4 regions of the Pseudophaeobacter sp. genome follow, and region 1 is predicted to be linked to each of the others. Evidence: riboswitches for the same ligand, from Rfam matches in the RefSeq annotation. Region 1 holds a riboswitch; each other region holds the start of a gene.

Region 1 (5,881 bases):
CATCAGCGTCACCACACCGATCAGCACAATCTGAACCCGGCGAACCGGCACGCCAAGCGATGCCGCTGAAGAAACACCGAAGGAAAACGCATCCATCGCGCGTGCAAACCACAGGCAGATCAGAAAGCCGATCATCGCGACGGGCGCCGCCAGCATGACATCCGGCCATCGTACGCCGGACAGATTGCCCAGCAGCCAGAACATGATGCCGCGCGCCTGTTCCGCATTCGCCGACTTGGCGATAAGAAAGGAGGTCAACGCGTTGAAAAGCTGCGAACCGGCGATGCCCGCAAGCACAAGCTGCGCCGAGCCGCCACCCGCGGCCCGCGCCAGCGCCGCCACCACGACAAATGACAGGGTCGCACCGATAAAGGCCCCGCCCGAAATCCCGAGCAACCCGCCACCGACGCCAAGGATCGTCACGGCCACGGCGCCCGCTCCGGCCCCCGCAGAGACGCCCAAAAGATAGGGATCCGCCAAGGCATTGCGCACCAAAGCCTGTAGAACAACGCCCGATAGGGCAAGACCCGCGCCACAGCCCGCAGCGACCAGGGTGCGCGGCAGCCGGTAGCTCCAGATTATGCCAGCGTCGATCGGATCAAGGATCAAACCCGCATCCCAAAGACGGTTTGCAAAGACCGCCGCCACCGTCGAAAGCGGCAGCGGCGTTTCACCAATGACAACCCCAGCCAGGATTGCCAGGATCAATACGGCTGGCCCCTGTGCAATCCACAGCCCAAACGAGCGCCGAAAAACGCCTGGAGCAGCCGCATCCGTCATTGCAGATCGAACTTCGGCAGGGCCTCGGCCAGCGTTTCAAGCGCCGTGATATTGCGGATTGATGGATCCATAGAATGCGCATTCAGGATCACGATGCGGTCATTCTTTACAGCATCCATCTGGCTGGTCACCGGGTCTGTTCTAAGAAATTCCAGCTTTTTCTCGACATCATCCGCCGCAAAGCGGCGCCTGTCCATCTTGGCCACCACGATGACTGACGGATTCGCGCGGGCGATGGTTTCCCAGCCGACAACCGGCCATTCCTCGTCGCTTTCCACGACATTACGCAGCCCGAGCTTGTCCATCATATAACCCGGAGGCCCCTTGCGCCCGGCAACGTAGGGGTCAATGTCCATCTCGGCCGACGAGAACCAGAAAACAGCCGAGGCATCTTGCAGATCCAACTCAGCCGCCTTTGCAATGGCCGCAGCTTCGCGGGCCTTCAGATCCGCCAGCAAGGCGTCGCCTTTGTCAGACACATCGAAGATCTGCGCAAGCTGGGTGACGCCTGCATAAATGCTGGCCATCTCAAACATGGCAGAGCGGGTTCCGTCCGATCCGGTGCTGTTGTCCTTGGCCCAGCAATCGGCGGGCAGAACAAAGGTCGGGATGCCAAGATCCGAGAATTGTTCGCGGGTGGCAACGATGCCCTGCGGGCCGATATGCCATTCATATTGCACCGCAACGATATCCGGGCGCTTGTCGACCACGGATTCGAAGCTGGGATCATTGTCCGCCAGCCGTTCGACACCCGCATTCAATTCAGAAAATTCAGGCAACACCTCGGTAAACCAGACCGATGTTCCCGCGACCTTGTCGCCAAGTCCAAGCGAATACAAAAGCTCGGTTCCGGCCTGACCGACCGTAACCGCAGTCTTGGGGGCTGCATCGAAGGTGACCTCGACACCGCAATTTTCAATCGTCAAAGGATAGGTCGTCTGGGCCTGCGCCATCGGCACAAAACTGGCCACGCCCAGCAGAGCCGCCGTCAGAAATCGGGAATACATTGATTGTCTCCAGGGGATGATGCGACCAGAAACAAAGAGGGAATAGCGAACCCGTGGCTGACGAATACGGCACCCGAAAGGGGCGACGCATAGGTACTGGCGATGGCAGGTGCCTTTGGGCACCGCAGGATTAATCTCATTCGACACCTCCCCGGACTCCCCGCCCGGGCCGCGTTGCATTCAGCGTCGGCAGGTCTCCTGACTTGCGAGTCATCACAGCAGCGGCCTTCCCATGGCACGGTGGCCACAGTGGCATGATCGCTGCACGCTCATCGCCTACAGTTGCGGGGGCAGTTCCGGTTCACCGGCAAGCCGGTGGCGGATTCCCTTTTGATTCCTCATGGAAACCGACAGGTTGTGTTCTAGTAAGCAATTTCCCCTGTTGCAACGACTATTCTGTTGCGGAACCCTGCCGCCTTTGCCCGCCGTGCTACGGCTGTAAAATGCGCAACCCGGCACTGCCCCCCTATTCCGCTGCGACCACCGAAATGCCGGTTGGGGTGTAGTTCAGCACCGGGGCCAACCAGCGTTCGGCCTCTTCCAGCGTCATGCCCTTGCGGGTCGCATAATCCTGCACCTGATCCCGCTCAACCTTGGCGACGCCAAAGTAATAGCTGTCGGGGTGGGCGATATAGAGGCCAGACACCGATGATCCGGGCCACATCGCCATGCTTTCGGTCAGCTCCACCCCGGTGGCGGCTTCGGCGTCCAGCAGGCTGAAAAGCGTACGCTTTTCGGTATGGTCGGGCTGGGCAGGATAGCCGGGGGCAGGGCGAATGCCGCGATAGGGTTCGCCCACCAGGTCAGCAGGGGCAAAGGTTTCATCGGGGGCATAAGGCCAGAGCTCGCGGCGCACACGCTGGTGCAACATCTCGGCCATTGCCTCGGCGTAGCGGTCGGCCAGCGCCTTGACCAGGATCGAGGAGTAGTTGTCATTTGCCTTGTCGAACCGCTCGGCAATCGCCTTTTCCTCTGGGCCGGCGGTAACAACAAAGCCGCCGATATAATCGTCAACGCCCTTGGGCGCGACAAAATCGGCCAGCGCCACGTTGGGCCGCCCCGGCCGCTTGGCATGTTGCTGGCGCAAGGTGTGTAGCGTGGCAAGCGGCACCTGCCGACCGCCATCCTTGAACAGGTGGATGTCATCGCCTTCAGCATTTGCGGGCCAGAAACCGACAACAGCGCGCGGGCCAAACCAGCGTTCGTCAATGATCCGTTTCAGCATCGCCTGCGCATCCGCGAACAACGCACGGGCGGCTGCGCCCTGTTTGTCGTCCTGCAGTATCTTGGGGTAAACCCCCTTCAGCTCCCATGTGCGAAAGAATGGCGTCCAGTCGATATACTCGGCGATTTCCGCCAGATCCCAATCATCGATCACCCGCGTGCCCAGACATTCGGGGCGGGCAACACTGTAGCCCTGCCAGTCAATTGTCATCGCATTGGCCCGCGCCTCGGGCAGCGGCACCCGTTTCTTGGCGCGCTCGGCGCGTTCGTGGCGCTCGGTCACTTCGATATATTCAGCTTTGATCCCATTGACATAGGCCGATTTGCGATCATCGCTCAGCAATTGGCTGACCACCCCCACCGCGCGGCTGGCATCCAGTACATAGATCGCCTGGCTGCCTGTGTAGCGCGGCGCAATCTTGACGGCGGTATGCACCTTGGAGGTGGTCGCGCCACCAATCAGCAGCGGGATATCGAAGCCCTCGCGCTCCATCTCGGCGGCCAGATGGGTCATTTCATCAAGGCTGGGGGTGATCAGACCCGACAGGCCGATCACATCAACGTTTTCCGCACGTGCAGTTTCAAGAATTTTCTGCGGCGGTACCATCACGCCCAGATCGATGATCTCGTAATTGTTGCAGGCCAGAACCACGCCGACGATATTCTTGCCGATGTCATGCACATCGCCCTTTACGGTTGCCATCAGAACCTTGCCGGCACTTTCGCGCCCTTCGCCGCCTGACAGGCGCTTTTCTTCTTCCATGTAGGGCAACAGGATCGCCACCGCCTGTTTCATCACACGCGCCGATTTCACCACCTGCGGCAGGAACATCTTACCGGCGCCAAAAAGATCGCCCACCACATTCATCCCCGCCATTAGCGGGCCTTCGATCACGTGAAGTGGGCGTTCGGCGGATTGGCGCGCCTCTTCGGTATCGGCCTCGATGAATTCAGTGATGCCGTTGACCAGCGCATGCTCCATGCGCTTTTCCACGCTCCAGTCACGCCAAGCCAGATCGCGGGTCTTTTCCTCGCGCAGGCCGCCGCGAAACCGCTCGGCAATGTCCAGCATCCGCTCGGTTGCGCTGCCCCCGGCTTTTGGACGGCGGTTCAAAACCACATCCTCGCAGGCCTCGCGCAGTTCCGGATCGATCTGGTCATAGACCGCCAATTGCCCGGCGTTGACGATGCCCATATCCATCCCCGCCTGAATGGCGTGATAGAGAAACACGGCATGCATCGCTTCCCGCACCGGTTCGTTCCCGCGAAAACTGAATGACAGGTTCGACACCCCACCCGAAACATGGGCATGCGGAAGGTTTGCCCGGATCCAGCGGGTCGCCTCGATGAAATCGACGCCGTAGTTGTCATGCTCTTCAATCCCCGTCGCCACCGCGAATACGTTGGGATCAAAGATAATGTCTTCGGGCGGAAAGCCGACCTCATCCACGAGGATGCGATAGGCACGCGCGCAAATCTCGGTCTTGCGGGCACAGGTATCGGCCTGCCCCTCTTCGTCAAAGGCCATGACCACAACTGCCGCGCCATAGGCAAGGCAGAGCTGCGCCTGATGGCGGAACTGGTCTTCGCCCTCTTTCATAGAAATGGAATTGACGATGGATTTGCCCTGTACGCATTGCAGCCCCGCCTCGATCACCTCCCATTTAGAGCTGTCGATCATCACCGGCACGCGGGCGATATCGGGCTCGGACGCGACGAGGTTCAGAAAGTCCACCATCGCCTGCTTGCTGTCGATCAGCCCCTCATCCATGTTGATGTCGATGATCTGCGCGCCGTTTTCCACCTGATCGCGTGCCACGTCCAATGCGGCGGCATAGTCATGGTTGGTGATCAGCTTGCGAAAACGGGCAGAGCCGGTGACATTGGTGCGCTCGCCCACGTTGACGAAGGGGATATCGGGCGTCAGAACAAATGGTTCCAGCCCGGAAAGGCGCAAATACCGGCTCATGCTGCGACCTCGCTTGGCAAGCGGCGCGGCGCAAAAGGCGCCACCGCCTCGGCAATGGCCGCGATATGGTCGGGCGTGGTGCCGCAGCAGCCGCCAACCACGTTCACCAGCGCTTCGGCCGCAAACTGCGCCACTTGGCGCGCGGTATCGTCCGGGCCTTCGTCGTATTGGCCAAAGGCATTGGGCAGGCCCGCATTGGGGTAGGCGCAGATCAGCGTGTCGGCGACGCCCGCAAGCTCGGCCAGATGCGGACGCATCGCGGCGGCCCCAAGGGCGCAGTTCAACCCCACGCTAAAGGGGCGCGCATGGGCCACCGAATGCCAAAAGGCCGTCGGAGTCTGCCCAGACAGCGTGCGCCCCGAGGCATCGGTGATCGTGCCCGAAATCATCAGAGGCAATTGTGCGCCATGTTTTTCAAACGCCTCATAACATGCAAAAATTGCAGCCTTGGCGTTCAGCGTGTCAAAGATCGTCTCGATCAGAATAAGGTCAGCGCCGCCAGCGATCAGCCCGTTCACCTGCTGGCCATAGGCAATGCGCAGGTCATCAAAGGTCACAGCGCGATAGCCGGGATCGTTCACATCGGGGCTAAGCGAAGCGGTACGGTTCGTCGGCCCAACTGCCCCGGCAACAAACCGCGGCTTGCCGTCGATCGCCGTGGCGCGGTCCATCGCGCGGCGGGCGATGCGCGCGCCTTCGGCGTTCAGATCATGCACCGCGTCCTCCATCCCGTAATCAGCCTGCGCGATCGTCGTGGCAGAAAAGGTGTTGGTCTCGACAATATCGGCACCTGCCATGGCAAAGTCGAAATGGATCTCCTCGACCGCCTTGGGCTGGGTCAGGATCAACATATCGTTGTTGCCCTTTTGCGGATGATCCGAATGGTGGCGGCAGGCATGGC
Region 2 (5,881 bases), on a different contig from region 1:
ACCGGGGACCCACGCCAGCCTTTATGCGATATTGACGCAGCTGAGCGAGCCGGGGCAGGTGCTGCTTTGTGAGACCTTGACCTATCCTGGTATTCGTGCCATCGCGGCCCGTCTGGATCTGCGTCTGGTGGGGGTTGCTTCTGACCAGGATGGGATGTGCCCGCAGGCGCTGGAGCAGGCGATCACCAGCCATTGGCCGGTGGCGCTTTACCTCAATCCGACCTTGCAAAACCCAACGACCCAGACCCTGAGCGAGGGCCGCCGCCGCGAGATTGCCGAGGTGTTGAAACGACATGAGATGCCGCTGATCGAGGATGATGCCTACCGCTTTGTCGCGCGCGATGCACCGCCGCCCCTTGCCCAATCTCTGCCTGATCTGGCCTGGCATGTGGCGGGGATTTCAAAATGCTTTGGCGCCGGGCTACGGCTTGCCTATACTACGGTGCCGCAACGGGCGGATATGGGCGGGTTCTTGCAGGCCCTGCGCAGCATTAATGTGATGGCCTCGCCGCTAAGCCTGGCGCTGTTGGGGCGCTGGATCGAAGATGGTACCGCCGCCGAGATCCAGGCCTTCGTGCGCAGCGCTGCCGCCGAGAGACAGGCGCTGGCGCAGAGCTGTCTGAGCGGCTGCGCCCTGCGCGGCGCACCCGAGGCCTTTAACCTGTGGATTGATCTGCCCGCAGGCACCAGCCGGGCAGAAATCATGGGTCGTATGGCCAATCATCAGATTGGCATTATGCCCAGCGATGCCTTCACCGTCACCGAAACCCCCAGTGAAGCCCTGCGCGTGTGCCTTGGCGGACCCATCGGTCTGCCGCAGTTGCGTCAGGATCTGATGGCTCTGCGCGATGCCATCCTGCGTAAGGATTGGCTGGGATGATGGGTACTGCAATCCTCCCCTCTCTCGGAGAGCGCCGATGACCTCACATATTCCATTCCGGGTTCTGGGGACGGTGGTCCTGGCCATGACCCTGATTGTCACCGGTGATGCCGCTGGCAAGGCCCTGACCATGGCGGGGGCCAGCCCATTTTTCGTGGCCTGGTCGCGTTTTGCCGTGGCGGCGGTGGTGCTTCTCCCCTTTAGCGGCTTGCAAGCGGCAGAGCTGCGCGGGTTTCTTGATTGGCGTATCCTGTTGCGCGGTCTGCTGATCGCCACGGGCATCCTGTGCATTTTGACCGCGCTGCGTACCGAACCGATTGCCAATGTCTTCGGCGGTTTCTTTGTCGGGCCGATTGTGGCCTTTGCGCTGTCGGCACTGGTGCTGAAAGAGCGCGCTGATCCAAGCCGGGTGGCACTGTTGCTGGTCAGTTTTGGCGGTGTGCTTTTGGTGGTCAAGCCGGGGTTCGGCATGCAGGCCGGTATGGGGTTCGCCGTGCTGGCGGGCTGTTTCCATGGGTCTTACCTAGTGGCGACACGCAGCCTTGCAGGGCAGTACCGACCTCGGTTCTTGCTGATATCACAGTTGATTATTGGTGCTGTTGTGCTGCTGCCCTTTACCCTGGGGGCGCTGCCGCAAAGTCTGGGCCCAACGCAGATCGGGCTGGTCTTGATCAGCGCCCTTGGATCGGCGGCGGGGAATTTCCTTTTGGTGCTGGTCAACCGAACAACCCCTGCCAATATCGTGGCGCCACTGATCTACAGTCAGCTGCTGGCTGCCACGGTGCTGGGCGGTGTTGTCTTTGGCACCTGGCCCGATGGGGTGGCGCTCTTGGGGCTCTGCGTGATTATCCTGTCGGGACTGTCATCGCTGTGGCTGGCAGGGCGGCGCCTGGCGCAGCCTTGAACCCGGCGTTTTAAGCGGCGGAGGGCGTGCGGCGTAGCAGGTAGATATCCATGATCCAGCCGTGGTCAGCCCTTGCCCTGGCGCGGGTTTCGCAGATCTGGTCTGCCACCTCGCGCAACCTGCCAGAGATGCTGATCTGGTTTTCCATGCCAGCATAGGCTGACCACCAGATGTCAACGCCAGTGGGGTCGATCTTCTGGAATGAGCAGTCGCCATCCAGCATGATCACCAGGGTATCGGCACTGTCAGGCCAGCCGTTTTCGCGCAGCTGTCGCCCGGTGGTCACCGTAAAGGGTGCGCCAATCTCGTTCAGGGGGATGGCATGTGCGGCGGTCAGCGCCTGGATCGAGGTCACGCCGGGAATGACCTTTAGCGTGATATCCTGCGTGGCCTTCAGGCGCTCGGCGATGCGCATGGTGCTGTCATATAGCGACGGATCCCCCCAGACCAGAAAGCCAACCCTGACCTTGCCACCGGGGCAGTGGTCGCGGATGGTTTTGATCCAGACCTCGGCAATGGCATCGTGCCAGTGATCCACGCGGGCGGTGTAGTCCTGGATCGCGGGGTCGCGCACCGGCAGGGAAAATTCAACAATGCGCGGGCCGGGGGGCTGGATCACCTGGGCGCAGATCTGCTGGCGCAGCCCGGCGAGGTCGTCTTTGCCCGCGCCCTTATGCGGGATCAGGATCAGATCGCAGGCATTGAGCGCGGCGACTGCTTGCAGGGTCAGATGCTGCGGGTTGCCGGTGCCAATGCCAATGAGCGAAAGCTCGATCATGGCCGCCGTACTGTCATTGTTCATCTGTCGGGCTCCTGCCAAAAAGAAACACGGCCCGCTATGGCGCCGTGTTTCAGCATAATCAAGCCCGGATCCGGCGGCATCGCGGGATCGGGCCGCTTTGTATCGACTTCGCGTCAGGTCAGGCGGCAGACCAGGGCTGCAACCGGGGCACCAAGGGGTCAGGGGTTTTCAATGATCACGCTGTCAGCAATCGGATCTGTCTCGATCATCAGCGGGCTGTGGCTATTGGCGTTCAGCGCCACCGTGATTTCGACCTTGCCCTTGGGCAGATCGCCCAGATGCAGCCAGTTGCCATAGAGCCGCGTCAGCTTGCTGCCGTTGATATAGACATGGGCATGGCCTTCGCCGGGACGATCCGCGGTAGAGACGTGCTCGGGCGAGAAGAGGAAATTCTCTGTCGTGACCTGCAGGTTCCAGCCAGACATCGGGTCCTTGTGGACTTTGACTGCGATTTTCGGCGCGCTACTGCCCGCTGTGATCATCAGCGGCTGGCTATGCGCGTGGCCGAGGCTTTCCATCTGGTGCTCTGCGCCGCCGTGCTGCGCCGGGTCGCCGTGGTCGTGACCGGTGAAGGTGATGCCATTGCCGGCAGCGACAACAAAACCGATGCCACAGCCAAAGGTAAGCCCAATGGCAAAGAGTGCGAGGGAACGGGACATTCTTGATCCTTTGAAACAGAAACCTCCGCCGGTGGCGATGCGTCGGCGGAGGTCTTGTTGCGATTACGCTGCGGCGGTACGAGGCGCTTCCGACTGCCAGAAATAACCGGCGAAGGTGCCAAGCAGAACCCAGGCGGCCATGCCAACGCCAAGGGCGCGTGCGGCAAACAGCGCGCCGATCTCGGTTGGAACCGGACCGGTAAAGCTGTCTGGCTCCGGGGCACCAATCAGATGCGGCAGCAGCAACAGCGCCACGGCAATGGCATAAGAGACCAGATTGCCGCCAAAGGCGATGAGCCACATGGCAATGCCAGCAGCAGCCACGGTTGCTGTCCACCAGATCTGGCGGTCAAAAACATCGGCAGCGGCGACGCCGGGCACTTCTGGTGCCAGGGTCAAAGCTGGCGCCAGATGGAAGGTGACAAAACCTGCCAGCCCCCAGAGAATGCCCGCCCGTGCGGTGACAACATGGCCCTTGCTCTCGGCAAGTGACATCAGGGCAACCATGACCAGCGCATAGCCGGTGTAGGTCAACATGGTGAAAATGATGCTCAACCCGTCGCGCATGACGTCAAAGCCGGGCAGCTCCGGATGCGCCGAAACTGCGGCACCGCCAAAATGCACCAGCTCGCCGCTTTCATAAAGCTCGGCATGCAAAAGAACAGGCTGCACAAAAAGAAGCTGCAGCAGAGCGGTTATCAACCCTGCTGCAGCACCAGCGAACAACGCGCTGGTCAAGATACGGTTCATCATCTGCTTAGTGGCAGGGGAAGCCGGTTGCGTGACGGACGTCATGGGCCGCGTCATGCAGGGCAGAGGCCTGTACGTGACCGGTCAGGGTGACAATACCCAGGCCGAGGATCACGGCAAACAGAGCGGGTGCAAAACCAACGCCTGCAGCGGATTTGTTCAGTGTCTTTGTTGTCATCATTATTCTCCACGTCGTCACACCCGACGACAAAAGTTGCATTCCAATACATGGCCGGTCTCCTGACTCGCAGGTCACAGCGGTTTTTCCCCTTCCCGGTGGCCAGATTGGCCCCAGTGGATATGAAAAACCGCTCTCTGCTCACAGTCGCGGGGGCGGTTGAGGGTGTGGCGCCGCGATTTGGTCCGCCATTCCTCATTCCCGTTTCAGCCCTGATGCTTTGCACCGTTGGACACCATGTTCATTTGTTGTGCCCTTTGTCACACCGCCCGGTCAAGTTGGAAACCGTCCTGCATGGGCAAAGATGCGACTTTTCGGCGGGCAGGGTGATTTTGCCCCTGTTGCAGGATCTAGTCCAGATCCGCCGGGATTCGCGCGATGGCCTTCATCCGCAGCGCTCCCAGAGGGCGGGCATCTGCCAGGGTGCCATCTGCGCTTTCGTCAAAGAGCCGCAAAAAGACGACGATATCTGGCAGGTCCGCTGCGGTGATCTCGCCAAAGAGATAGGCCGTCTTGCCGCTTTGCCGTACCGCAAGGGTCTGCGGGCGTGTGCAGCCGGACATGCAGTCCACCTCCTGCACCCGCGCCGCGATCCCGGCCTGTTTCAAGGCCTCTGTCAGGCGAAGGGGCAGGGCCAGATCGGCGCTCCGGCAACTCCGGCAGAGGGTCAGGGTCGGCTGCGGCACCGGCTCAGCCTCTCGGGGTCAGATCGGTATCGGCCAGCGGGCCGTAGAGTATGAGAACCGGCGCAGTGGTTTCCATCGCACGCAGAACCTGTGGCAATTCACCCACCGTATGGCAGCTGAGTTCCTGTTCGGGTGTGGATACCCCCAATGCCACCAGCGCATGGGTTTCAGGTGGCAAACCGGCTTCGACCAGCTTTTCCGCCAGGGCGGCAAAGGTGCGTTTGCCCATATAGACAACCGTGGTGGCATCAGGGTCGGCCAGTGCCGCCATGTTGAGGCTATCTGGCAGGCCACCGGTGACGTCGTGACCGGTGATGAACTGCATACGGCGCGCCGTCAGCCGCCGGGTCAGCGGGATATTGGCCGCCGCCGCCGCCGCCGAAGCGGCCGTTACACCAGGCACGATCTCAAACGCGATACCGGCGGCCCGTAGCGCAGTGATTTCTTCTTCCAGGCGACCAAAAACGCCACTGTCGCCGGATTTCAGCCGCACCACATTCTGTCCGCTTAGGGCGTAGTCCACCAAGAGCTGGCTTACGTGGTCCTGTTTGGGCGAGGGGCGTCCGGCGCGTTTGCCAACACCCACCAGATCGGCCTCGGCGCGGGCATGGGTAAGGATCGGCCCGGCAGACAGATCATCAAACAGCACCGCATCGGCAGCTTCCAGTCTCTTGACCGCCTTCACCGTCAACAGGTCGGGATCGCCCGGCCCGGAAGAGACAAAGCTGACAAAGCCGCTCATGCGCCTTCTCCGGTGATCAGATGGAAAAAGGTGCCGGTGACATGGCCCTTGATGGAGCCGGTCTCCGGCACCGGATTGCCATCGGCGTCCATGACATGGGCCAGTGGGGCGTCGGGTTCATCCAGAATGGTGGAATAGTGGAACTCATGCCCGCGCAGGGCTGCACCTGTTGCAAAGCCCGGCATCGGCGCCTGCAGCTCGGCGCGGCGATAGCCCAAATGGAATTTGCGTTTTTCATAGGAGGTGACCAGCCCCAGCAGACCGGCCATCTGATGGCGAT
Region 3 (5,881 bases), on a different contig from region 1:
GGCCTTCAAGGACGCATAGTCGATGCCAAGTTTCTCTGGCTGATCGCCGCGCAGGTTGTTCATCACCGCATCGGCCGAGCGCACGATGGCCAGAAAGGCTTCGCGCCCTTCTTCGCTTTTCAGATCGAGTGCGATGCTGTTCTTGTTGGTGTTCCAGCCCTGAAACAACAGGCTGTCGTTGTCGCCCAGAAAATATGGACCCATCTTGCGTGCCGGATCGCCACCCGAGGCGGTGTTTTCCACCTTGAACACGGTCGCACCCATATCGGCCAGGTACATTGAACCGTAGGGGCCGGCGGCAAAGTGCTCGACAGTTACGATCTTCAGGCCTTTCAACGGTTTCATTCCGTATCTCCTCTTCGTGCCGATGCCACAGCTGTCATGTGATCGGACTTACTGTCGCGGCCGCGACAAACAGGTCGCAGGCCCGCACGACTTTGTGTGGAACAAGCTTTGATCAAATGCGTTAAGCCGATCAGGGCCAGATATGCCGGGTTTCGGTAACGATGACGCCGTAAAGGGATTTGGCGAAATTCGGAGCGTCCGCGAGCAGCTCTTGACCCTCCTTGCTGGCAAATGCGGCATCGTGGTCTTCGACGGAATCAAACCACAGCTCGGAGAAACCGTCCCAGCCAGCATTTGGGAAGCTTTCACGGTCGATCAGGTTCGTGGTGTAGCGGCGCAGGCCTGGCAGCTTCTTGCAAAGTTCCGCGTGCGTTCCGAGCCAGTGCTCATGAAATTGCTCCAGGGTCAGTTCATCGCGTTTGATCAGATAGCCGATCCGCTTCGCATAAGACATTGCGTCCTCCTCACGTGATTAGAGTTCTGTTCATGAGCGCATGGCGAGCGTCACAGACTCCGTATATTGAAGGGTAGACGAACCAAGCTTATTCATTCAATCTTGTAAATCTGACCTATTTTGCAGATTATCTAAATTAAGCCGTCGCGCTCGGACCACGGTGCATAGCCGGTCGTCAACTTGCCCTTGGAGGACACCAATGTCCGTCAATCTCAAACTCTTGCACACGTTCGCTCAGGTGGCCCAGTTGCGCAGTTTCACCCGCGCCGCTGAAGAACTTGGCCGCACACCATCGGCAATCAGCATGCAGATCGCCGAGCTTGAAGATCAGATCGGGCTAAAATTGCTCGAACGCACAACGCGCAGCGTAGCCCCGACACCGGATGGTGCGCTACTGCTTGAACGGGTCCAGAACTCGATCCGAAGTCTCGAAGACGGGATCGCAGAGGCGCGCGATGCAGCTGAACGTCGAATGGGGCGCGTCGTCTTCGGATGCGCTCCTACAGTGGCTGCAGGGACGCTCGCCCACGTAGTGACCGAGTTTCGCGTGCGTTTTCCGAAGGTGGCACTTCAGGTTCGAGAAGTCACATCAAACGATTTGCTGAACGCCGTCCGGGAACGCGAAATCGATTTTGGTATTACGCCTTTTGTGCAAGCCAAGTCGGACTTGGTGTTCAAGCGCCTGCTGCGCGAGCCGCTGGTGGCTCTGGCCTCACGCGATCATTTCGAGGATCTGCCGGAAACGCTGTCCCTCGATTTTCTGTCTCGTTTGCCACTTCTCGTCATGCAGGGAATGCCAGTTATCGTGCGGCAAGATGGGCGCGAGACGCCTGCGATGCTGACAGAATATCTGGAGCGGTCCGGGCGATCGCTGAACATTGCTTGCAGCGTGCGCCAAGCGACAACACTGGTCGACTTGGCAACATCCGGTTTGGGGGTAGGCCTCGTTCCAAACCTGGCAGTTGCATCTCAGATGCCGGAGCACGTTCGGGTCGTATCACTTTCGAAGCCGGAAGTCGTTCGAGACATCGGAATTGCCACACTCAAGGGAGAGGTTCTGAGCAAGCCAGCGCTTGCGCTGACCGGAATATTCAAGGCGCATCTGAGAGGCACAAGAACTGTACGATGCAATGATAAGATGTAAGGTTCCCGCAACGACAGTTGTCTCTTTGGTGCTGTGCTATGATAGTCCATGTTGTACGGGACGGCGCTGAGACGCTGACGCTTGCTTATTTCGAGGCAACTCCACCCTGAAACCGCCGTTGACCTGTCTTTGCGCGGGGCCGGATGGCTGAACAATTATCGTGTATGTATGGTGTGCGCTGCGGTTCCGTGCAGAATAAAACGGTCCGCAATGGAAGAGCTGACCGACCGTCTGTCTGACTCAATTTAGTAGCGACTTTAGGTGTGCAACTTGTGTGCAATCCAAGGTCAAGGACCGGAAAGCGCACGATTTCGGCCTCCTGCGCAAACGCAGCTAACTCACCCTTTGTCCGCTTAACTGCCGTTCCTTCACTCTGGGCTAAATGTCCGGTTCCTCAGTGCCGCGCGTAGGGCACGTCTTGCCAGAATGGTCATAGTGAACGGCATATGATGCGGATGCCTGATCGGCCACCTCGACTTATCCACGCAATTCCAACATCGATATATTGACAGCGGGAGCGCGCTTCCCCCAATATGCAGTTGCTTTGGTTCCTGCGAGGTGACTCGCAGGCTAAGAGGGAAGCCGGTGCGGTCACACGACCAATTCCGGCACTGCCCCCGCAACTGTAAGCGGCGAGTCTGGGTCTAATCCACTGGTGCAAGGTCGCGCCGGGAAGGCCGACCAGAGACGTTCGAGCCGCAAGTCAGGAGACCTGCCAGGGCATGAACGACGACCGCGGCGGAGGGCCCGGGTGCGTAGATGGGCCCTTTGGTCCTGTCTTCGTGTCCCCTCTGTCCAGAGGCAACCAACTGGCAAGGGACAAAAATATGAGCATCACCGTCTATTCCAAACCCGCCTGCGTGCAATGCACCGCGACCACCCGCGCCCTGACCGCACGTGGCATCGACTATAACGTGGTCGACCTGACCGAGGATGCGGCGGCGATGGAGATGGTGGCCGGGCTGGGTTACCGCCAGGCGCCAGTCGTCGTCGCGGGCGACGACCACTGGGCAGGCTTCCGCCCCGACATGATCAGCCGCCTGTCCTGAGGGCGGGGGCTTCGGGATGGGGGGGCTCGTCTATTTCTCCAGCGGTTCGGGCAACACCGCCCGTTTCGTCGAGCGCCTTGGCCTTCCCGCCACGCGTCTGCCCCTGCGGGGCGATGCCGCCTTGCCGGTGATGATCGGGCCCTTCGTGCTGATCTGCCCGACCTACGCGGACGGCGAAGGCCGGGGCGCGGTAGCGAAGCCGGTGATCCGGTTCCTGAATGTCGAGACCAACCGCAGCCATCTGCGCGGCGTGATCGCCAGCGGCAACCGGAATTTTGGAAACACTTTCGCGATGGCCGGACATGTCATCGCGCGGAAATGCAACGTGCCCGTGCTCTATCGTTTCGAGCTGGCCGGCACAGACACCGACATCGCCCGCGTCCGCGACGGGCTACAAACCTTTTGGGGATCCCGATGCTTGACGCCAGCCTGACCCAAGGCCTCGATTACCACGCGCTGAACGCGATGCTGAACCTCTATGACGAAGAGGGGAACATCCAGTTTGAAGCAGACCGGATGGCGGCGCGGCAGTATTTCCTGCAACACGTCAACCAGAACACGGTCTTCTTCCACTCGCTGGAGGAGAAGCTAGGCTATCTGGTGGACGAGGGTTATTACGAGGCGCAGGTGCTGGAGCAGTATTCAAAGGCCTTCCAGCGGAAGATCTGGGACGCAGCATTCGCAAAGAAGTTCCGCTTCCCCACCTTCCTCGGCGCCTTCAAATACTACACCTCCTACACGCTGAAGACCCGGGACGGGCAGCGCTTCCTTGAGCGCTACGAAGACCGCGTGGTGATGAATGCGCTGGCGCTGGCGCGCGGCGACGAGACACTCGCCATGCAGCTGATGGAGGAGGTCCTGTCGGGCCGGTTCCAGCCGGCCACGCCGACCTTTCTGAATGCGGGCAAGAAGGCGCGGGGCGAGTTCGTCTCGTGTTTCCTGCTGCGGTTGGAAGACAATATGGAGAGCATTGGGCGCGGTATCAACTCGGCCCTGCAACTGTCGAAACGTGGCGGCGGCGTGGCCTTGATGCTGACCAATATCCGCGAATACGGCGCGCCGATCAAAGGGATCGAGAACCAGTCCTCGGGCGTCATCCCGGTGATGAAACTGCTTGAGGACAGCTTTTCCTATGCCAACCAGCTGGGAGCGCGGCAGGGCGCGGGCGCGGTCTATCTGAACGCGCACCATCCCGACATCCTCAGCTTCCTCGACACCAAGCGCGAGAATGCGGACGAGAAGATCCGGATCAAGACCCTGAGCCTTGGGGTGGTGATACCGGACGTGACCTTCGAGCTGGCGAAACGGAACGAAGACATGTATCTCTTCTCGCCGCACGACGTGGAAAAGGTCTATGGCTGCGCCTTTTCGGAGATCTCGGTCACCGAGAAATATGCCGAGATGGTCGACAACCCCAAGATCCGCAAGAAGAAACTCAACGCGCGCGCCTTCTTCCAGACCCTGGCCGAAATCCAGTTCGAAAGCGGCTACCCCTACATCATGTTCGAGGACACGGTGAATTCGGCCAACCCGATCGCCGGTCGGATTTCGATGTCCAATCTCTGTTCTGAAATCCTGCAAGTGAACACCGCGTCCGAGTTCACGGATGACCTGTCTTACGCGCAGATGGGCACCGACATTTCCTGCAATCTCGGTTCCATGAACATCGCCCGCGCCATGGATGGCGGCGATCTGGCGGGCACCGTCGGCACCGCGATCCGGGCATTGAATGCGGTGTCGGAAATGTCCGCCATCGATAGTGTTCCCTCGATCCGCAAGGGCAATGACGAGGGCCATGCCATTGGTCTTGGCCAGATGAACCTGCATGGCTACCTCGCCCGCGAGCGGATCCATTACGGCTCGGCTGAGGGTATCGACTTCACAAATATCTACTTCTGCACCGTGTTGTTTCACGCCCTCAGTGCATCCAACGCGTTGGCGCAGGAGAAGGGCACACGGTTCAAGGGCTTTGAGGACTCGACCTATGCCGATGGCAGCTTCTTTGCCAAATACGTCGACCGGGACTGGCTGCCGGAGACCGACCGGGTGCGCGAACTGTTCGAGAGCGCCGGCATCCCTGTGCCGAGCCGCAAGGACTGGTCCGCCCTGTGCGACAAGGTGAAGGAGCACGGGCTTTATAACCGCAACCTGCAGGCGGTGCCGCCGACCGGGTCGATCAGCTATATCAATTATGCCACCTCCTCGATCCACCCGATCACCGCCAAGATCGAGATCCGCAAGGAAGGCAAGATCGGCCGCGTCTACTATCCGGCGCCCTATATGACCAACGACAACCTCGAATATTACCGCGATGCCTATGACATCGGTCCCGAGGCGATCATCGACACCTATGCGGCGGCGACGCAGCATGTGGACCAGGGGCTGTCGCTGACCCTGTTCTTCCCGGCGGAGGCCTCGACCCGAGACATCAACCGCGCGCAAATCTATGCGTGGAAGAAAGGGATCAAGACGATCTACTACATCCGTCTGCGCCAGCAGGCGCTGGAAGGTACGGAAGTCGAGGGCTGCGTGTCCTGTTCGCTGTAACCTGAGGTGGTTTGGGGGCTCTGCCCCCGGCCACATGCGTGGCCTCCTCCGGGATACTTATGAGAAGATGAAGGGGCGCGGCCCCTAGCTGCTGAGATCGAGTATATGAAAGACATGACCCAAGCCCGTGCCGTGCCCAAGGCGATCAACTGGAACCGTCTGCAGGACGACAAGGATCTGGAGATCTGGAACCGCCTGACTGCCAACTTCTGGCTGCCCGAGAAGGTGCCGCTGTCGAATGACATCCAAAGCTGGTCGCAATTGACCGAGGACGAGCAGACCCTGACGATCCGCGTCTTCACCGGGCTGACGCTGCTGGACACGATCCAGAACACGGTTGGC
Region 4 (5,881 bases), on a different contig from region 1:
GGGCAACGACCAGATCACAGCCCTGCGCGCGCAGCTCGGCCGCGCTTACGGTGGCAGCCTGGACCATATCCTGCACCCGGACCTGCCCCTGCAACAAATGCGCGTCCCAGATCATCGTCTGGGGCGGCAGCACCGACAATACGCCCACCCGCACCGGTGGCGCATCCGGCAGGGCCGCAAACCGGCGCTCCAGTATGCATGTTTTGACAAAGGGCAGGTCTTGGCCCGGCACAACCGGGTGCATATTGGAGCAGACCACCGCACAGGGGGCATCGCGCAAGATGGCCTTCAAGACAGGCAGGCCAAAGTTGAAATCATGGTTGCCCAGACCAAGCACATCGTAATCCAGCGCTGCAAACGCCGCCATCAAAGGATGGGGCCCAGTGGTTACATCCCCCGAGCTGCCATCCGGCGCCGGCATCGCTGCCTCACCCAACGGAGAGCCCTGCAGGGCATCACCGTTGTCCAGCAGCAATGCGACCCCGCCGCAGGCCTCTGCTTCGCGGCGCGCCTCGCCAATCAGGCTGGAAATCCGGGACAGGCCAACACCCGGATCGGGGCGATCAGCAAAATAGTCATGGCTCAGCAGGTTGCAGTGCAGATCGGTTGTCGCAAGGATGCGCAATAGGCCAGAGCCTTCCTCTGCCCCTTCATCCAAGAGGTCAGAACCTACAGATGTAGATGCCGTAAACGCTGTCATACCGCTGAATTCGCAGCTGTCACTGCCCGCTCCAATCCGTGCTTTATCCGCCCCCCGCTGAGGGGTCTCACCTTTGAATCAGCGTTTCGCAGGTTTGCAAAGGCACCAAATGCCCCATCTTAGATAAAATGTCGCCAAGTTGCAGGTCAGCTAGCCGCCAAACACCCAAAGTCAAGACAGACCGGAACGGGCAAGAACCGCCCAAAACGCGGAACCTGCGCGAATTTTCTGTCAGATCGGCTGGCCTTTCGCGCCGCAAGGGGGCATCACAATGCACAACAGGCCAGCACAGGGGGCAAGGAATGAAACGTGCAGAACAGGTAACCTTTGGGGGTGGCGGCGGGTTAGATCGCAAGGCACAGCTGCGCGAAGACCCCACCGCGTTGGCCCTGGCCTGGGGCGCTGCAACCACGCAGGTTCTGTTAACCTGGCGCGGCAAGGTTCTGAGCCAGCGTTCGGATCCGGCGCGCGGCCCGGACGGCCTGGCCTGGGTTGACACAGACCACCCTGTGGCTGCGGCCTACCAAGACAGCGCCCTTTATTTGGGGGCGGATCCCAGCGGCGCTGATCTATTTGCCTGCGATCTGGGCAACTGGCATCCTGATGCACTGGACGAAATGGCACTGGCCAGTTTTGCCGATCTCAGCGAGCAGCAGCATCCCGACCTGCCAACCGGCCATGTCTTTGCCGAGCTGCGCCGGATCATGGCCCGGCTCACCCCGCTGGAGGCCGAACTGGCCGCCACCGCCAAGGCGCTGCTGTCCTGGCATCAATCGCACCCGTTCTGCGCCCGCTGCGGCAGCAAAACCCAGATCACCCAGAGCGGCTGGCAACGCCAATGCCCGGACTGCAAGGCGCTACATTTCCCCCGTACCGACCCGGTTGTCATCATGTTGATCACCCAGGGCGAAGAGGTGTTGATGGGCCGTTCTCCGGGCTGGCCTGCCGGGATGTATTCACTGCTGGCCGGATTTGTTGAACCCGGCGAAACGCTAGAGGCTGCCGTGCGGCGCGAAGTCCTGGAGGAGACCGGCGTCACCGTGGCCGAGGTTGGCTATCTGTCCAGCCAGCCCTGGCCCTTTCCCATGTCCCTGATGTTTGGCTGCCAGGGGCGCGCCACCAGCCGCGACATCACCATTGACCCCAAAGAGATCGAAGATGCGCTCTGGGTCAGCCGCCAAGAGATGATGACGGTCTTCGCTGGCGACCACCCAAAGATGCATGCCGCGAGAAAAGGTTCAATTGCGCATTTTCTTCTGGAAAACTGGCTTGCAGACACCTTGGATTAAGAAGATGATTCTACCATCAAAATTCGACAAGACACCCTGAGGGCTGGCCAAGCGCCAGAAGGCATAGCATGGAATTATCAAGCAATGAGGACGTCGATGCGCCCCTCTCTGACGTCTTTGACGCACTTTCTGATTTTGGCAATTTCGAACGCTCGGCGATCCGGCGTGGCATCGAAGTCCAGCGGCTGAGCAACGACAGCACGCCGCAGGTTGGCCTGGCCTGGGATCTGCGGGCAGATTTTCGCGGCAAGCCACGCGAAGTCCACCTGGAACTTGCCACCTATGAGCCAGCAACACTGATTGGCCTGAACGGCGACAGCAACAGCCTGACAGGTCAGGGCCAGATCGAACTTATGGCGCTGTCACCAAAGCGCACCCGCATTTCGGTCAAGGTGAAGCTAAAGGCCAAGACCCTGTCAGGGCGACTGCTGCTGCAATCCCTGAAACTGGCCCGCGCCAAGGTCAACCGCCGTTTTCGCCACCGGGTGGCGGAATTTGCCAGCCTTACCGAAGACCGGCTGAACCATACCGCCTAGGTCCAATTACGTCAGCTCTGCCATCCTGTCAGCGCCGCCAATTCCTGCCCCGCTGCAAATGGCGATTGACGACTCATCCCTGACGGCGTTAGCGGTGAAGGGATGGTTCTCGAGGCGCATGATTTTGTGTCCGGGATGAAAAGGGAACGTGGTGCGGCATGGGTTTTATACCTTTGCCAATTCCACGACTGCCCCCGCAACTGTAGGCGGTGAGCGCTTCGGATAAACCACTGGCACGGGGCACGCCCCAGCCGGGAAGGACCGAACCCGCAACGACCCGCAAGTCAGGAGACCTGCCATCGCATGGAAACTCGAAACTGGACGGGGAGTCCGGGCGGGTGTCAGCGTTGGCTAGGCGATCATCGCCTAGGGAAAATGCTGACCCTCTCGCGCCTTCCTGCCCCGCGCGGAGGGCGCATTATGACAGCGACATCAACCAAAGCGGCCGTGCAACCGGCCCGCAGCAAAACACCCAGCGATATCGGCCAAGGCCATGCCGATCACACCAGCCAAAGCCTTTGCCTGCATACAGGGGGCCCCTGCCCGGCCCTGGCCCGTATGGTCACCGCCCTCACCGGGGCGCTGGACAAGGCCCGCCCGGTAACCACACCTGAATTTGAGCTCAGCGGTGAAAGCAAGCTAGAGGGCTGCCCCCGGACCTGCGATGCACGTTTTGTCGCCAGCCATCACCGCATTCGCGTCTTTTGCGACGTGCCCCCTGCGGCAGAAATCTCGGCGCTGGACAGATTTGCCGATGCCTTTCTGGCCCCAGCCCAAGCGGACTTTCCCCTTGTCGCAAGCACATTGCCACACCGTCCCTGCGCCTTGGCGCAAGTGCTGACAAATCCTATGGTTCCCGAACCGGCCTAGGGGCCAGCGCCGGTCACCGCCCAATGCATCTGCGGCTCTGTCTCGACAGCACAGGGCCGCACCGCCCGCAACCGCTGCAACGCTTGATCCGGCGGCTCGCCCGCCTCAATCATCAGCCGCAGCACCACCATCCCCGACCGGCCGCAGCCACCCCGGCAATGTACCAGAACCCGCCCTCCGCCGCGCAGTGCCTGGCGTGCAAGGGTGCTGATCCCGGGCCACTGGTTCAGCATATCCGGCGTTGGTGGTGCATAGTCCGGCACCGGCAAATGCTGCCAGCGGCAACCCATGGCCTGAATATCCTGCCCCAGACTCGCGGCACCTGCGGCAAGATGTTCCACATCGGTGGTCATCGAAATCACCAACCCCGGCTGCCAGTCATGCAGATGCGCCATATCCCCCTGAAAATCACCTCCCGCCCCCGGCAAAGGACAGAGCGCAAGAATACCCTCACCCACGCTGAGCGCGTGCAGGGTCAGCGGCGTCACATCACGGCAACTGATTTCGTCATCCATGGCCGGGCCTCCTGTCGGGCGGGCAGCTGCACAAGCAGATCACAACGATCTGAACCAAAAGACTGGCCTGCGTCCCGGCATTGGTCAACAGCGGTGGACGAAGCCCCTCTGCCCGCGTACCTTGCCCCACGCGCGATCCCGCCCATCCGAATCCGGCAAGAGACCTATGAACGATAGCACAAGCGACAGCAGCCAATCCCAGTATCAAGTCTTGGCGCGCAAATACCGCCCCGAGACATTTGCCGATCTGGTCGGCCAGGATGCCATGGTCAGAACGCTGAAAAATGCGTTTGAAACCAACCGGATCGCCCAAGCCTTTATTATGACGGGTATTCGCGGCACCGGCAAAACAACCACCGCGCGCATCATTGCCAAGGGCATGAACTGCATCGGTCCCGATGGCTCCGGCCAACCCACCACAGAGCCCTGTGGCCAGTGTGAACACTGCACCGCCATCATGGAAGGCCGCCATGTCGATGTGATGGAAATGGATGCCGCAAGCCGTACCGGGGTTGGCGATATTCGCGAAATCATTGATTCGGTCCAATACCGCGCCGCCTCAGCCCGTTATAAGATCTATATCATTGATGAGGTCCACATGCTGTCCACCAGCGCCTTCAACGCGCTGCTGAAGACGCTGGAAGAACCGCCAGCACATGTGAAATTCATCTTTGCCACCACCGAAATCCGCAAGGTGCCGGTGACGGTCCTGTCGCGCTGTCAGCGCTTTGACCTGCGCCGGATCGAACCCGAAGTGATGATTACGCTGATGCGCAAGATCGCATCAGCCGAAGGTGCCGAGATCAGCGAAGACGCTCTGGCCCTGATCACCCGCGCAGCCGAAGGGTCGGCCCGAGACGCGACCTCATTGCTGGATCAGGCCATTTCCCACGGGGCTGGCGAAACCACCGCCGATCAGGTGCGCGCCATGCTGGGGCTAGCCGATCGCGGTCGGGTGCTGGATCTGATGGATATGATCCTGCGCGGCGATGCTGCGGCGGCACTGACCGAGCTGAGCGCGCAATATGCCGAGGGTGCCGATCCCCTGGCAGTGCTGCGCGATCTGGCCGAAATCACCCATTGGGTATCGGTGGTGAAGATCACCCCCGATGCCGCCGAAGATCCCACCGTCAGCCCGGATGAACGCACCCGCGGCCAACAGATGGCCGAGACCCTGGCGATGCGGGTGCTGACCCGCATGTGGCAGATGCTGCTGAAGGCCCTGGAAGAGGTCGCCGCCGCGCCAAACGCCATGATGGCGGCTGAAATGGCGGTGATCCGCCTGACCCATGTGGCCGACCTGCCCAGCCCGGAAGAGCTGATCCGCAAGCTGCAAGACACCCCACCGCCACCCATTGGCCCCGGTGGCGGGGCAAATATCGGCGCATCGGCGGGCACGCCGGTACAGGCCATGGGCGGTCATATGGCCGGGGGCAACACGGCCCCCTCTGGCAACGCACCCATGGCATCAGCGGCGGTCTCGCATAGCGGAGTCGGCAGCGGCCCGGCCACCGCGCTGGCGCCAGAAACAGCCCAGGCGCTGGCCCAGTATCCCAGCTTTGAACATGTGGTTGATCTGATTCGGCTGCGCCGCGACGGGCTGCTGCTGGAATATGTGAAAACCTACCTGCGCCTTGTGGCCTATCAGCCGGGCCGGATCACCATCCAGCCAACCCGGGACGCCCCCAGGGACCTTGCCGCCCGGCTGGGACAACAGCTGCAAACCTGGACCCAGGCCCGCTGGATCATCTCGCTGGAAAACGACGGCGGTGGTGAAACCATCACCGAACGCGAGAATGCGGTCGAAAACGCCCTGCGCGCCAAGGCAAGCGAACACCCGCTGGTACAGGCAGTCATGGAGAGCTTTCCCAAGGCGAAGATCACCCGCATCCGCACCGCAGAAGAGCTCGCCGCCGAGGTCGAGGCCGAAGCCCTGCCGGAAGTAGAAGACGAATGGGACCCCTTCGAGGA

The links. Region 1 has a riboswitch for cobalamin ahead of ACN0VH_RS06790 (ABC transporter substrate-binding protein). Riboswitches for the same ligand answer to the same signal wherever they lie in the genome.
Region 2: it holds a riboswitch for cobalamin, as region 1 does, so the genes downstream of both, ACN0VH_RS06385 (CbtB domain-containing protein) here and ACN0VH_RS06790 (ABC transporter substrate-binding protein) in region 1, are expected to answer to the same signal.
Region 3: it holds a riboswitch for cobalamin, as region 1 does, so the genes downstream of both, nrdH (glutaredoxin-like protein NrdH) here and ACN0VH_RS06790 (ABC transporter substrate-binding protein) in region 1, are expected to answer to the same signal.
Region 4: it holds a riboswitch for cobalamin, as region 1 does, so the genes downstream of both, ACN0VH_RS09690 (hypothetical protein) here and ACN0VH_RS06790 (ABC transporter substrate-binding protein) in region 1, are expected to answer to the same signal.

The regions. Positions count from the first base shown of each region.
Region 1 covers NZ_JBLWXG010000002.1:73,455-79,335, forward strand. Annotated here, with positions in the region: gene ACN0VH_RS06785 (FecCD family ABC transporter permease) at 1-780, opposite strand, end outside; gene ACN0VH_RS06790 (ABC transporter substrate-binding protein) at 777-1,787, opposite strand; cobalamin riboswitch at 1,959-2,154, opposite strand; gene metH (methionine synthase) at 2,254-4,980, opposite strand; gene ACN0VH_RS06800 (homocysteine S-methyltransferase family protein) at 4,977-5,881, opposite strand, start outside.
Region 2 covers NZ_JBLWXG010000001.1:1,338,455-1,344,335, reverse strand. Annotated here, with positions in the region: gene ACN0VH_RS06410 (aminotransferase-like domain-containing protein) at 1-880, shown strand, start outside; gene ACN0VH_RS06405 (DMT family transporter) at 918-1,784, shown strand; gene cobF (precorrin-6A synthase (deacetylating)) at 1,795-2,562, opposite strand; gene ACN0VH_RS06395 (hypothetical protein) at 2,745-3,245, opposite strand; gene ACN0VH_RS06390 (CbtA family protein) at 3,309-3,998, opposite strand; gene ACN0VH_RS06385 (CbtB domain-containing protein) at 4,003-4,173, opposite strand; cobalamin riboswitch at 4,209-4,428, opposite strand; gene ACN0VH_RS06380 (DUF1636 family protein) at 4,524-4,859, opposite strand; gene cobA (uroporphyrinogen-III C-methyltransferase) at 4,864-5,601, opposite strand; gene ACN0VH_RS06370 (cobyrinic acid a,c-diamide synthase CobB) at 5,598-5,881, opposite strand, start outside.
Region 3 covers NZ_JBLWXG010000022.1:4,343-10,223, forward strand. Annotated here, with positions in the region: gene ACN0VH_RS20660 (CaiB/BaiF CoA transferase family protein) at 1-345, opposite strand, end outside; gene ACN0VH_RS20665 (EthD family reductase) at 476-799, opposite strand; gene ACN0VH_RS20670 (LysR family transcriptional regulator) at 999-1,943, shown strand; cobalamin riboswitch at 2,472-2,677, shown strand; gene nrdH (glutaredoxin-like protein NrdH) at 2,771-2,992, shown strand; gene nrdI (class Ib ribonucleoside-diphosphate reductase assembly flavoprotein NrdI) at 3,009-3,425, shown strand; gene nrdE (class 1b ribonucleoside-diphosphate reductase subunit alpha) at 3,407-5,539, shown strand; gene nrdF (class 1b ribonucleoside-diphosphate reductase subunit beta) at 5,645-5,881, shown strand, end outside.
Region 4 covers NZ_JBLWXG010000003.1:232,787-238,667, forward strand. Annotated here, with positions in the region: gene ACN0VH_RS09675 (5'-nucleotidase C-terminal domain-containing protein) at 1-700, opposite strand, end outside; gene nudC (NAD(+) diphosphatase) at 1,003-1,989, shown strand; gene ACN0VH_RS09685 (SRPBCC family protein) at 2,058-2,525, shown strand; cobalamin riboswitch at 2,612-2,840, shown strand; gene ACN0VH_RS09690 (hypothetical protein) at 2,946-3,395, shown strand; gene ACN0VH_RS09695 (protein-tyrosine phosphatase family protein) at 3,392-3,910, opposite strand; gene ACN0VH_RS09700 (DNA polymerase III subunit gamma/tau) at 4,077-5,881, shown strand, end outside.